2 regions of the Streptomyces sp. NPDC048734 genome follow, and region 2 is predicted to be linked to the other one. Evidence: riboswitches for the same ligand, from Rfam matches in the RefSeq annotation. Region 2 holds a riboswitch; the other holds the start of a gene.
What was found. Region 2 has a riboswitch for thiamine pyrophosphate ahead of thiC (phosphomethylpyrimidine synthase ThiC). Riboswitches for the same ligand answer to the same signal wherever they lie in the genome.

Region 1: it holds a riboswitch for thiamine pyrophosphate, as region 2 does, so the genes downstream of both, ACGFQC_RS30905 (thiamine ABC transporter substrate-binding protein) here and thiC (phosphomethylpyrimidine synthase ThiC) in region 2, are expected to answer to the same signal.

Annotation. Positions count from the first base shown of each region.
Region 1 covers NZ_JBICUZ010000016.1:91,291-97,030, forward strand. Annotated here, with positions in the region: gene pyrH (UMP kinase) at 1-607, shown strand, start outside; gene frr (ribosome recycling factor) at 802-1,359, shown strand; gene ACGFQC_RS30895 (phosphatidate cytidylyltransferase) at 1,359-2,585, shown strand; gene rlmN (23S rRNA (adenine(2503)-C(2))-methyltransferase RlmN) at 2,693-3,799, shown strand; TPP riboswitch at 3,857-3,964, shown strand; gene ACGFQC_RS30905 (thiamine ABC transporter substrate-binding protein) at 4,048-5,127, shown strand; gene ACGFQC_RS30910 (ABC transporter permease) at 5,184-5,740, shown strand, end outside.
Region 2 covers NZ_JBICUZ010000003.1:544,118-549,857, forward strand. Annotated here, with positions in the region: gene ACGFQC_RS11460 (IclR family transcriptional regulator C-terminal domain-containing protein) at 1-479, shown strand, start outside; gene ACGFQC_RS11465 (SsgA family sporulation/cell division regulator) at 578-1,024, shown strand; gene ACGFQC_RS11470 (YibE/F family protein) at 1,191-2,714, opposite strand; TPP riboswitch at 3,014-3,203, shown strand; gene thiC (phosphomethylpyrimidine synthase ThiC) at 3,196-5,010, shown strand.

The DNA.
Region 1 (5,740 bases), on a different contig from region 2:
CGACGGGGCGCAGATCGCGGTGGTCATCGGCGGCGGCAACTTCTTCCGCGGCGCCGAACTCCAGGTACGCGGCATGGACCGGGCCCGCTCGGACTACATGGGCATGCTCGGCACGGTCATGAACTGCCTCGCCCTCCAGGACTTCCTGGAGAAGGAGGGCATCGACAGCCGTGTCCAGACCGCCATCACCATGGGACAGGTCGCCGAGCCGTACATCCCGCTGCGCGCCGTGCGCCACCTGGAGAAGGGCCGCGTGGTCATCTTCGGCGCCGGCATGGGCATGCCGTACTTCTCCACGGACACCACCGCCGCCCAGCGCGCCCTGGAGATCGACGCCGAGGCCCTCCTGATGGGCAAGAACGGCGTGGACGGCGTCTACGACTCCGACCCGAAGACCAACCCGGAGGCCGTCAAGTTCGACGCCCTCGGCTACGGCGAGGTCATCACCCGCGATCTGAAGGTCGCCGACGCCACCGCCATCACGCTGTGCCGCGACAACAAGCTCCCGATCCTCGTCTTCGAGCTTCTGGCGGAGGGCAATATCGCGCGGGCCGTCAAGGGTGAGAAGATCGGCACGCTGGTGAGTGAGCAAGGCAGCCGGGCCTGACGGGGGAACTCCCGGGCCCGGCCCGTAGGAACCCCGGTTCGCACGACAAAGCCCGACCGGGCGACGGACCCCGGCCGGGGGATGGACAATGTCCTGCCGGTCGGGAACCGTGCAGGAAGAAGACGCGACGCAGCCGGCCGCCGCCTCCGCAAGGAACCGCAGCCGGGCCTACTCAAGACACGCAGGAGCAAGTGGTGATCGAAGAGACCCTCCTCGAGGCCGAGGAGAAGATGGAGAAGGCCGTCGTGGTCGCCAAGGAGGACTTCGCCGCGATCCGCACCGGCCGTGCGCACCCGGCGATGTTCAACAAGATCGTGGCCGACTACTACGGCGCGCCGACGCCGATCAACCAGCTGGCTTCGTTCTCCGTGCCGGAGCCGCGCATGGCAGTCGTGACCCCGTTCGACAAGAGCGCGCTGCGCAACATCGAGCAGGCGATCCGCGACTCGGACCTCGGCGTCAACCCGAGCAACGACGGCAACATCATCCGGGTGGTGTTCCCCGAGCTGACCGAGGAGCGCCGCCGCGACTACATCAAGGTCGCCAAGAGCAAGGGCGAGGACGCCAAGGTGTCCATCCGCGCCGTGCGCCGCAAGGCCAAGGACGCCATCGACAAGCTCGTCAAGGACGGCGAGGTCGGGGAGGACGAGGGCCGCCGTGCGGAGAAGGAACTCGACGACACCACCGCGAAGTACGTCGCGCAGGTGGACGAGCTCCTGAAGCACAAGGAAGCGGAGCTGCTCGAGGTCTGATGAACGACTCTTCCTGGGGCGCTCCGCCACGTGCCGGTTCACAGGCCGGGTACTGGGGGCCCAACGATCACGGGGCCGTTCCGCACGGACCCGTCCAGGGGGCTGCCGCGGCGGGTCCCGCGTACGATGCGCCTGAGGCGCAGCAGACTCGCCCCATGCCCATCGTCCCCGACGTACCCGCTCATGGCGGAAACCAGGATGACGACCGGGGGGCCGCTCGGCTGGGCGGCCCCTTGTTCCGAGACGAGACGTTCCGCGACGGGACGTCCCACGGCGGGACGTTCCGCGACGAGACGTTCCCCGTGGGGACGTTCCGTGACGAGACCCCGTCGGCGCTGCCCCCTGCGGCGGTGCCGCAGAATCCGGAGCCCATGCCCGACGCACCGCAGCCGGCACCCGTCCCGCAGAAGAAGACCGCGGGCCGTGACCTGACTGCGGCCATAGGCGTCGGTGTCGGGCTCGGTGCGGTCATCGTGGCGTCGCTGTTCGTGGTCAAGGCCGTGTTCGTCGGCGTTGTCGCGGTCGCCGTCGTCGTCGGCCTGTGGGAGCTGACCAGCCGGCTCCAGGAGCGCAAGGGCATCAAGGCGCCGCTGGTGCCGCTCGCGGTCGGCGGCGCCGCCATGGTCGTCGCCGGGTACGTCCGGGGCGCCGAGGGAGCCTGGGTCGCCATGGCCCTGACCGCGCTGGCGGTCCTGGTCTGGCGGATGACGGAACCGCCGGAGGGCTACCTCAGGGACGTCACGGCCGGTGTCTTCGCGGCCTTCTACGTCCCGTTCCTGGCCACGTTCGTCGCCATGATGCTCACCGCGGACGACGGAGCGCGCCGCGTCCTGACCTTCCTGCTCCTGACCGTCGTCAGCGACACCGGGGCGTACGCCGTCGGCTGGCGCTTCGGCAAGCGCAAGCTCGCTCCGCGCATCAGCCCCGGCAAGACCCGAGAGGGCCTGCTCGGCGCGGTGTCCTTCGCGATGGTCGTGGGCGCGTTGTGCATGCAGTTCCTGATCGAGGACGGCGCCTGGTGGCAGGGCCTGCTGCTCGGCCTGGCGGTCGCGGCCAGCGCCACGCTCGGCGACCTTGGCGAGTCCATGATCAAGCGGGACCTCGGCATCAAGGACATGGGCACCCTGCTCCCCGGCCACGGCGGCATCATGGACCGGCTGGACTCCCTGCTGCCCACCGCGCCGGTGGTGTGGCTGCTGCTGGTGCTGTTCGTGGGCTCCGGCTGAGTCACTTCCCGCCCCGCACCCGCGACGAGCCCCCGTCCCCCGAGGACGGGGGCTCGTCGTATGAGCCGACCGGGGCATCCGAGTGGATCTGCGACACTGGAAGGGTTATGCCGAAGCCCGGAGAACTCACTTTCGTCGCCCCCCGCGGAGCCAAGAAGCCGCCGCGGCATCTCGCCGACCTCTCGCCCGCCGAGCGGAAGGAGGCGGTGGCGGGGATCGGTGAGAAGCCGTTTCGTGCGAAACAGCTGTCCCAGCACTACTTCGCGCGGTTCGCGCACGACCCGGCCGAGTGGACCGACATCCCCGCCGGCGCCCGCGAGAAGCTGCGCGAGGCGCTGCTGCCCGAGCTGATGACGGTCGTACGGCACCTGTCCACGGACCAGGGGACCACCCGCAAGACGCTCTGGCGGCTGTTCGACGGCACGCTCGTGGAGTCGGTGCTGATGCGGTACCCGGACCGGGTCACCATGTGCATCAGTTCGCAGGCCGGCTGCGGGATGAACTGTCCCTTCTGCGCGACCGGGCAGGCCGGGCTGGACCGGAACCTGTCCACCGCCGAGATCGTCCACCAGATCGTGGACGGGATGCGGGCGCTGCGCGACGGGGAGGTCCCCGGAGGGCCGGCCCGGCTGTCCAACATCGTGTTCATGGGAATGGGCGAGCCGCTCGCCAACTACAAGCGGGTCGTCGGCGCGATCCGTGCGCTCACCGACCCCGCGCCCGACGGGCTGGGGCTCTCGCAGCGCGGGATCACCGTGTCGACGGTCGGGCTGGTGCCGGCCATCAACCGGTTCTCCGACGAGGGCTTCAAGTGCCGGCTCGCGATCTCGCTGCACGCCCCCGACGACGAGCTGCGCGACACCCTCGTCCCCGTGAACACGCGGTGGAAGGTGCGCGAGGTGCTCGACGCCGGGTTCGAGTACGCCGAGAAGTCCGGACGCCGGCTGTCCATCGAGTACGCGCTGATCCGCGACATCAACGACCAGGCCTGGCGGGGCGACCGGCTCGGGCGCATGCTCAAGGGCCGGCCCGTGCACGTGAACCTGATCCCGCTGAACCCGACGCCGGGCTCCAAGTGGACCGCCTCCCGGCCCGAGGACGAGAAGGCGTTCGTCGAGGCCATCGCGGCGCACGGGGTGCCCGTCACCGTCCGGGACACCCGCGGTCAGGAGATCGACGGGGCGTGTGGTCAGCTCGCCGCCACCGAGCGGTAGTCTGGCCGACGTCAGTACGGTCCTGTTTTCGGACAGTGCGACGAACCAGACATCTTCATATTCCGACAGGGGAGCGCCACAGCGCTGAGAGTGCGGCAACCGGGCCGCAGACCCTCTGAACCTCGCCCAGGTCATTCTGGGTAGGAAGTTCGGTCATCACTCGAGCTGTTGCGCCCTGCCCGGGAGCCCCCTCGCGGGTCCCCGGGCAGGGCCGCGTCTCTTCCTGGTCACCTCCAGGAGGAATACCAGTGCACACCAGGACGTTCATGGCCGCGGCCGTCGTGCTCGGCCTCGTCACGCTGTCCGCCTGCGGATCGTCGGACGACGGCGGATCCGCGCAGGGCGGGAGCAGGACCGTCACCCTCGTCAGCCACGACTCGTGGGCCGTCTCCGAGAAGGTGCTCGCCGACTTCGAGAAGCGGTCCGGCTACCGGGTGAAGGTCCTCAAGGACGGCGACACCGGGCAGGCCGTCAACAAGGCGATCCTCACCAAGGACAACCCCCAGGGCGACGTCTTCTTCGGCGTCGACAACACCCTGCTCTCCCGCGCGCTCGACAACGACCTCTTCCAGCCGTACGAGGCGCGGGGGCTCGACCAGGTCGACGGCCGGTACCAGCTGGACGCCGGCAAGCACCGGGTCACGCCCGTCGACCACGGCGACGTCTGCGTCAACTACGACAAGAAGTACTTCGCCGACCACAAGCTGGCGCCCCCCGCCGGCTTCGACGACCTGGTGAAGCCGGAGTACAAGAACCTCCTCGTCACCGAGAACGCCTCCACCTCCTCACCCGGCCTCGGATTCCTGCTGGGCACCGCGGCGAAGTACGGCGACGAGGGCTGGCAAGGCTACTGGAAGAAGCTCAAGGCCAACGGCGTGAAGGTGGTCGACGGCTGGGAGCAGGCCTACAACGAGGAGTTCTCCGGGTCGGCCGGCGGCAGGAAGGCCGGCGCGGACCGGCCGCTCGTCGTCTCCTACGCCTCCTCCCCGCCCGCCGAGGTGATCTACGGCGACCCGAAGCCGACGACCGCGCCGACCGGCGTCGCGGTCGGCACCTGCTTCCGGCAGGTCGAGTTCGCCGGACTGCTGAGCAACGCGAAGAACAGCGAGGGCGGCAAGGCGCTGATCGACTTCCTGATCTCGAAGGAGTTCCAGGAGGACATGCCGCTCAACATGTTCGTCTACCCGGTGGCGAAGGGCGCGGCCGTGCCCGCCGAGTTCACCGAGTACGGCCCGGCCGCCGAGGATCCCGAGACGATGGACCCGGCGAAGATCGCCGCGGACCGCGACCAGTGGGTCAAGTCGTGGACCTCGCTCGTACTGAAGTGAAGCCGCGGGCGGCCGGCCGCCGTCGGCGTACCGGGAGCGCGGCTCGGCTCGGGCTCATGGCCCTGCCCGTCGCGTTCTTCGGGCTGTTCTTCGCCTACCCGGTCGCCGCGATCACCGCGCGGGGACTGTACTCCGGCGGCGGCTGGCACTTCGGGCGCCTGCTCGACGTGCTCGGACAGTCCGACATCCGGCACGTCCTGTGGTTCACCACCTGGCAGGCGCTCGCCTCCACCGCGCTGACCCTGCTGCTCGCGCTGCCCGCCGCCTACGTCTTCGCCCGCTTCTCCTTCCCCGGCAAGCAGGTCCTGCGGGCCGTCGTGACCGTCCCGTTCGTCCTGCCGACCGTCGTCGTCGGTACGGCGTTCCTGGCGCTGGTCGGGCGCGGCGGCCTCCTCGACGACCTGTGGGGCGTACGGCTGGACACCACCGTGTGGGCGATCCTGCTGGCCCACGTCTTCTTCAACTACGCCGTGGTCGTGCGCACGGTCGGCGGGCTGTGGGCGCAGCTCGACCCGCGCCAGGAGGAGGCCGCGCGCGTGCTGGGCGCCTCGCCGCTGCGGGCCTGGCGGCAGGTCACCCTCCCGGCGCTCGCGCCGGCCGTAGCCGCCGCCGC
Region 2 (5,740 bases):
GGCGCGATTCGATCGGTGTTCCTGTGTACTACGCCCGCTACCAGGACGGCGAGATCGAGGTCATGTGCGTCTCCGACACCCCGGGCAATCCGGCGGTCGAGGAATGGGCCGACTTCCGTGAGACCGGACACGCGCACGCCATCGGCCAGTGCCTGCTGGCCCAGTTGGACGAGACGTCCCGCCGAGATCACCTGGACCGTTACCCGGTGCAGTCGATCACGCCGTACACCGTGCGCGACGATCACACCCTGTTGCGGCGGCTGGCCCGCATGCGGCGGATGGAGACGGTCGTCGAGCGGCAGGAGTACGCGCTGGGCACGGTGTGTGCCGCGATTCCGATCACCGTGGGTACGAGCGCCGCCACCATGGCCATTTCCCTTCCCGCTCATCAGGCCGACCGGCTGCCGACGGCGGTACAGCAGTTGCAGAGCGAGGTCGGGCGGACGCTGGGGTCACTTGCTGTCTCTATCAGCATCTGAAAAATCACTCCTTGTGATCTGTTGTGCGCGTTCAGCAAGATGCCAGCAGTGTCAGGGGTTGATTCCCAGCCAGTCGCCGGCGATGACGGGATAGGACGATGCGCGAGTCCGTGCAGGCAGTAGAGGCAGAGGTCATGATGAGCTTTCTCGTCTCCGAGGAGCTCTCTTTCCGCATCCCGGTGGAACTTGGCTACGAGACCTGTGATCCGTATGCCGTACGGCTCACGTTTCATCTGCCCGGTGATGCCCCGGTGACCTGGGCGTTCGGGCGTGAGCTGCTCATCGACGGGGTGGGCAGACCGTGCGGCGAGGGAGACGTGCGGGTCTCGCCGGCCGACCGGGATCTCCTGGGTGAAGTGCTGATCCGGCTTCAAGTGGGCTGTGACCAAGCGGTGTTCCGATCGTCGGCGGCTCCGCTCGTGGCCTTCCTCGACCGCACCGACAAGCTGGTCCCGTTGGGGCAGGAGGGTGCTTTCGCCGACTTCGACGCCCATCTCGACGAGGCCTTGGACCGGATCCTGGCGGAGGAACAGAGCGCCGGGTGAGGTCTTGGTGGCACGCCGGTGAAGTAACGCTTCTGCTGGAACGGCGACGGTGCGCCTGGCAATCGGCCCGCCCCGATCGGCGAAGCGGCCTGCAGGAGGCGGATGACGTCCCGGGTGCGCGAAGGGCGTCGTGTCCGATGCCGCCTTTCGCGCACCCGGGGGAGCGTCAGTGTTTGCGGCGCCTGCCCCTGCCGCCCCGAGCGATCTGCGCGGCCGGACCCGCCGTACCGGCCGACGACGCCCCCGGCGCCGCCGGAGCTGCCGCGGTGGGAGCGCCCGTACCCAACCGGTCCGCCGACACCACGAGCGCGGCGAGTGCCGTGGTCACCGGAACCGACGCGACCAGACCGATCGAACCGACCAGCGTGCGCACGATCTCCTGGGCGACCAGCTCGCTGTTGGCGACCGTGCCGACGCTGCTCTGCGCGATGGAGAACAGCAGGAGCAGCGGGAGGGCTGCGCCGGCGTAGGCCAGGACGAGCGTGTTGACCACGGACGCGATGTGGTCGCGACCGATCCGGATGCCCGCCCGGTACAGCCCCCGCCAGCTCATTGTGGGGTTGGCCTCGTGCAGTTCCCAGACCGCCGACGTCTGGGTGACCGTCACGTCGTCGAGGACACCGAGTGATCCGATGATGATCCCGGCGAGGAGCAGACCGCTCATGTCGATCGTCGGGTACAGGCCGTGGATCAGACCGGTGTTGTCGTCCGTGTTGCCGGTGAGCGCCGCCCAGTCGACGAACCAGGAGCCGAGGACGCCGATCAGCAACAGGGAGATGAGGGTGCCCAGAACAGCCACGGAGGTGCGGGCCGACAGACCGTGACACAGGTAGAGAGCGATGAGCATGATGGCGCTCGCCCCCACGACCGCCACCGCGAGCGGGTTCGAGCCTTGCAGGATCGCGGGCAGGACGAAGAAGTTCAGCACCATGAAGCTGATGGTCAGTGAGACCAGCGCCATGACCCCCTTCAGTCGCCCGACGACCACGACGGCGACGGCGAAGATGAGGGCGAGTACGGTCAGCGGGACGCGGCGGTCCACGTCGGTCACCGAGTACTGAAGGTCCTTCGGCGCGGAGGGCTCGTAGGCGACCACGACCTTCTGCCCCTCGTGCAGCTGCCGTGACTGGTCCGGCTGGACGATCTCCGTGAAAGTACGGCCCTTGTTCGCGCCGGTGTCCACGCGGATCGTGGCCTTCTTGCAGGTTCCGTTCGCCTGCTGGGCCGCGGAGGAGCCTTCAGCGGTGGAGGTGTCACCGGTGGGGGTGCCGCCCGAGGCGTTCGCCGATGAGCAGCTGATGCTCTCGACGTTGGAGACCGTCGCCCGCTGCGTCTGCCGGTCGAAGCCGACTCCGGTGCGCTCGTGTGCCGGGGCACCACCGGGCCACAGCACGACCAGACCGGCGAGCACGGCCACGGCGAAGGGGATGAGAACGGCCGCGATGACCTTGCGCAGATGCTTGGAAACAGGGGCGGCCGGGCCATGACTGTGGCTGTGCCCGTGGCCGCCGCCCGGACCGGGGCCATGGCCACCGCGCCCACCACCGTGCCCGTCACCTGGGCCGGGGCCGTGTCCCCAGCCTCCGCCGGCGCTTCCGTTTCCCTCATCAGCACCGCGCCCACGACCCGCACGGGGAACCCCGCCCTGGCCGGCCCCGGCCCCAGGCGTGTGCGCACCGTCGTCGGGCAGATGGCTGTGGCCCCCGCCGGAGCCCTGTCCGCCCTCGTGGCCGAAGCCGTACCCGCTGTTGGGCCCCGCACTCAGACCCGGACCGGCATCCGGACGAGGGCCCGATCCGGGAACGGAACCGCCACCGGGGCCGTACCCCTGACCTCGCCCGGAGCGTCCGGCGGGAGGAATGCCCGGGCCGCGGGGCTGTTCGGGCGGTGGGAACGGAGGATGGGGTGTCGTGGTCACTGCCCGATCATCGCAAGAACGACCGAGGCCCACTGTTCACCGCGCCACAAAGGACGCTAGCGTGGAGGCACTTTTGCACACGCGGGAGCTCGGAGCACCGGGCTGAGAGGACGCTGACCTCCATCTTCGCGATGTTTCACGTGGAACGTCACCTCCACCGAGTGATGTTTCACATGAATCGTCGGCAGACGGAAGCCGCTGCGTCGACCGCTGAACCTGTTACCGGGTAATGCCGGCGTAGGGAGTAGGTCTCATGACCAACAAGGACGCACGCACGCCTGCCTCCGCGCAGACCTCCGACGAGGTCTCTGGCGACGGGGAGGCCGGGAAGTCCATCGGATGGCACAAAGCGTATGTCGAGGGCCCGCGCTCCGACCTGCGCGTGCCGGTCCGTCAGGTGCACCTCACCAACGGGCAGTCGGTCACGCTGTACGACACCTCCGGTCCGTACACCGATCCGCTTGTCGAGACGGACGTCCGCAGGGGTTTGCCGCCTCTGCGGGAGAACTGGGTCATCGCCCGCGGTGACACGGAGGAGTACGCGGGCCGCCCCGTCCGTCCGGAGGACGACGGGATCAAACACACCTCACCGCGCGGCGGACTGCGCAACCTCGACGCGGTCTTCCCCGGACGGCCCCGCCTGCCGCGCCGTGGCCGGGACGGGCAGGCGGTCACTCAACTCGCCTACGCGCGCCGGGGTGAGATCACGCCGGAGATGGAGTACGTGGCCATCCGGGAGAACGTGGAGCCCGAGGTCGTCCGTGAGGAGATCGCGGCCGGACGTGCGGTGCTGCCCGCCAACGTCAACCACCCGGAGATCGAGCCGATGATCATCGGCAAACGGTTCCTGGTGAAGGTCAACGCCAACATCGGCAACTCGGCGGTGACCTCCTCCATCGAGGAGGAGGTCGAGAAGATGACCTGGGCCACCCGATGGGGCGCCGACACCGTCATGGACCTGTCCACCGGCCGCAACATCCACACCACCCGTGAGTGGGTGCTGCGCAACTCGCCGGTCCCCATCGGCACGGTGCCGCTCTATCAGGCGCTGGAGAAGGTCGACGGTCGGGCCGAGGAGCTCACCTGGGAGATCTACAAGGACACGGTGATCGAGCAGGCCGAGCAGGGCGTGGACTACATGACCGTCCACGCGGGCGTGCGCCTGCCGTATGTCCCGCTGACGGCGAACCGCAAGACCGGCATCGTCTCCCGCGGCGGCTCGATCATGGCCGCGTGGTGCCTGGCCCACCACAAGGAATCGTTCCTCTACGAGAACTTCGAGGAACTCTGCGAGATCCTCGCGGCCTATGACGTCACGTACTCGTTGGGCGACGGGCTGCGGCCCGGCTCGATCGCGGACGCCAACGACGAGGCCCAGTTCGCGGAGTTGCGCACCCTCGGGGAACTCAACCGCATCGCGAAGCGTTTCCATGTTCAGACCATGATCGAAGGTCCGGGACACGTCCCGATGCACAAGATCAAGGAGAACATCGACCTTCAGCAGGAGATCTGTGATGAAGCTCCGTTCTATACGCTCGGCCCGCTGACGACGGACGTCGCCCCGGCGTACGACCACATCACCTCCGGCATCGGTGCCGCGATGATCGCCTGGTGGGGTACGGCGATGCTCTGCTACGTCACACCCAAGGAACATCTGGGTCTGCCCAACCGTGACGACGTCAAGACCGGCGTCATCACCTACAAGATCGCCGCCCACGCAGCCGACCTCGCCAAGGGGCACCCCGGTGCGCAGGAATGGGACGACGCGCTGTCCGACGCCCGTTTCGAGTTCCGGTGGGAGGACCAGTTCAACCTGGCTCTCGACCCGGACACCGCACGGGAGTTCCACGACGAGACACTGCCGGCCGAACCGGCGAAAACGGCCCACTTCTGCTCGATGTGCGGGCCGAAGTTCTGCTCGATGAAGATCAGCCAAAGCATCACAGAGCGGTTCGGCGGTACGGCGGCTGCGGGTGCGACGGCTGAGGAGGTCGCTGAGGGGATGCTCCAGAAGTCGAAGGAGTTCGCGGCGACCGGGAACAGGGTGTACCTGCCGATCGCGGACTGAGACGACGCCCGCTCGCCGGCGTGGGCCCCTTCTGACGGGGGAAGGGGCCCGTACGGTGCTTCACCGATCCCATGGACGACGCTGGAACAGCGCATCTACGCTCGCGCCATGGTGGAAGTGGCTCGGAGACTGAGACGGTTCGGTGGGAGTGTGGTGCTGCTTTTCCGGGCCGTGGATCGCACCTTGGGCGGTGAACGCCCTCCAACCCGTACACAGCGCTACGCGGCGCGATACCCGCTGAGGGTAGGGCTGCTGGGCGCCGCCGCCGCGACCGGAGCTTTCGCATCGGTGGCGCTCACAAGTGAGACACATTTCGCCGACATCACATGGGTGCTCCTGGGCGGCGTGATGATGGGCGCAGTTTTTTCACTGGCTGCGTGGGGAGAGAGGGCGCGTCAAGAGCGCCTGCGACGGAAAGGGACCTGGAACGGGTCGTAGCGCGTCGGCACGTTGTCTTCATCAGTGATTCCGGCCCGAACTGGTCCTCGGTGAAGATCTCCCAAGACATCCGCCGTGAGCACGCAGGCCGCCGGGAGGAGGTCGAGGAGGGAATGGCACAGAAGTCCAAGGAGTTCGCGGCCGCGGACAATCGGGTGTATCCGCCGGTCGCGGACCGACGCGCGGTAACGGCGAGGCCGCCGTGCCGGTTGGGGGCACGGCAGCCGGGCCGTGATGTTCCGGGTCGGGGCGGCGTCGGTGGTGGTCGGGCCGAGGGTGGGACGCGGGCGGC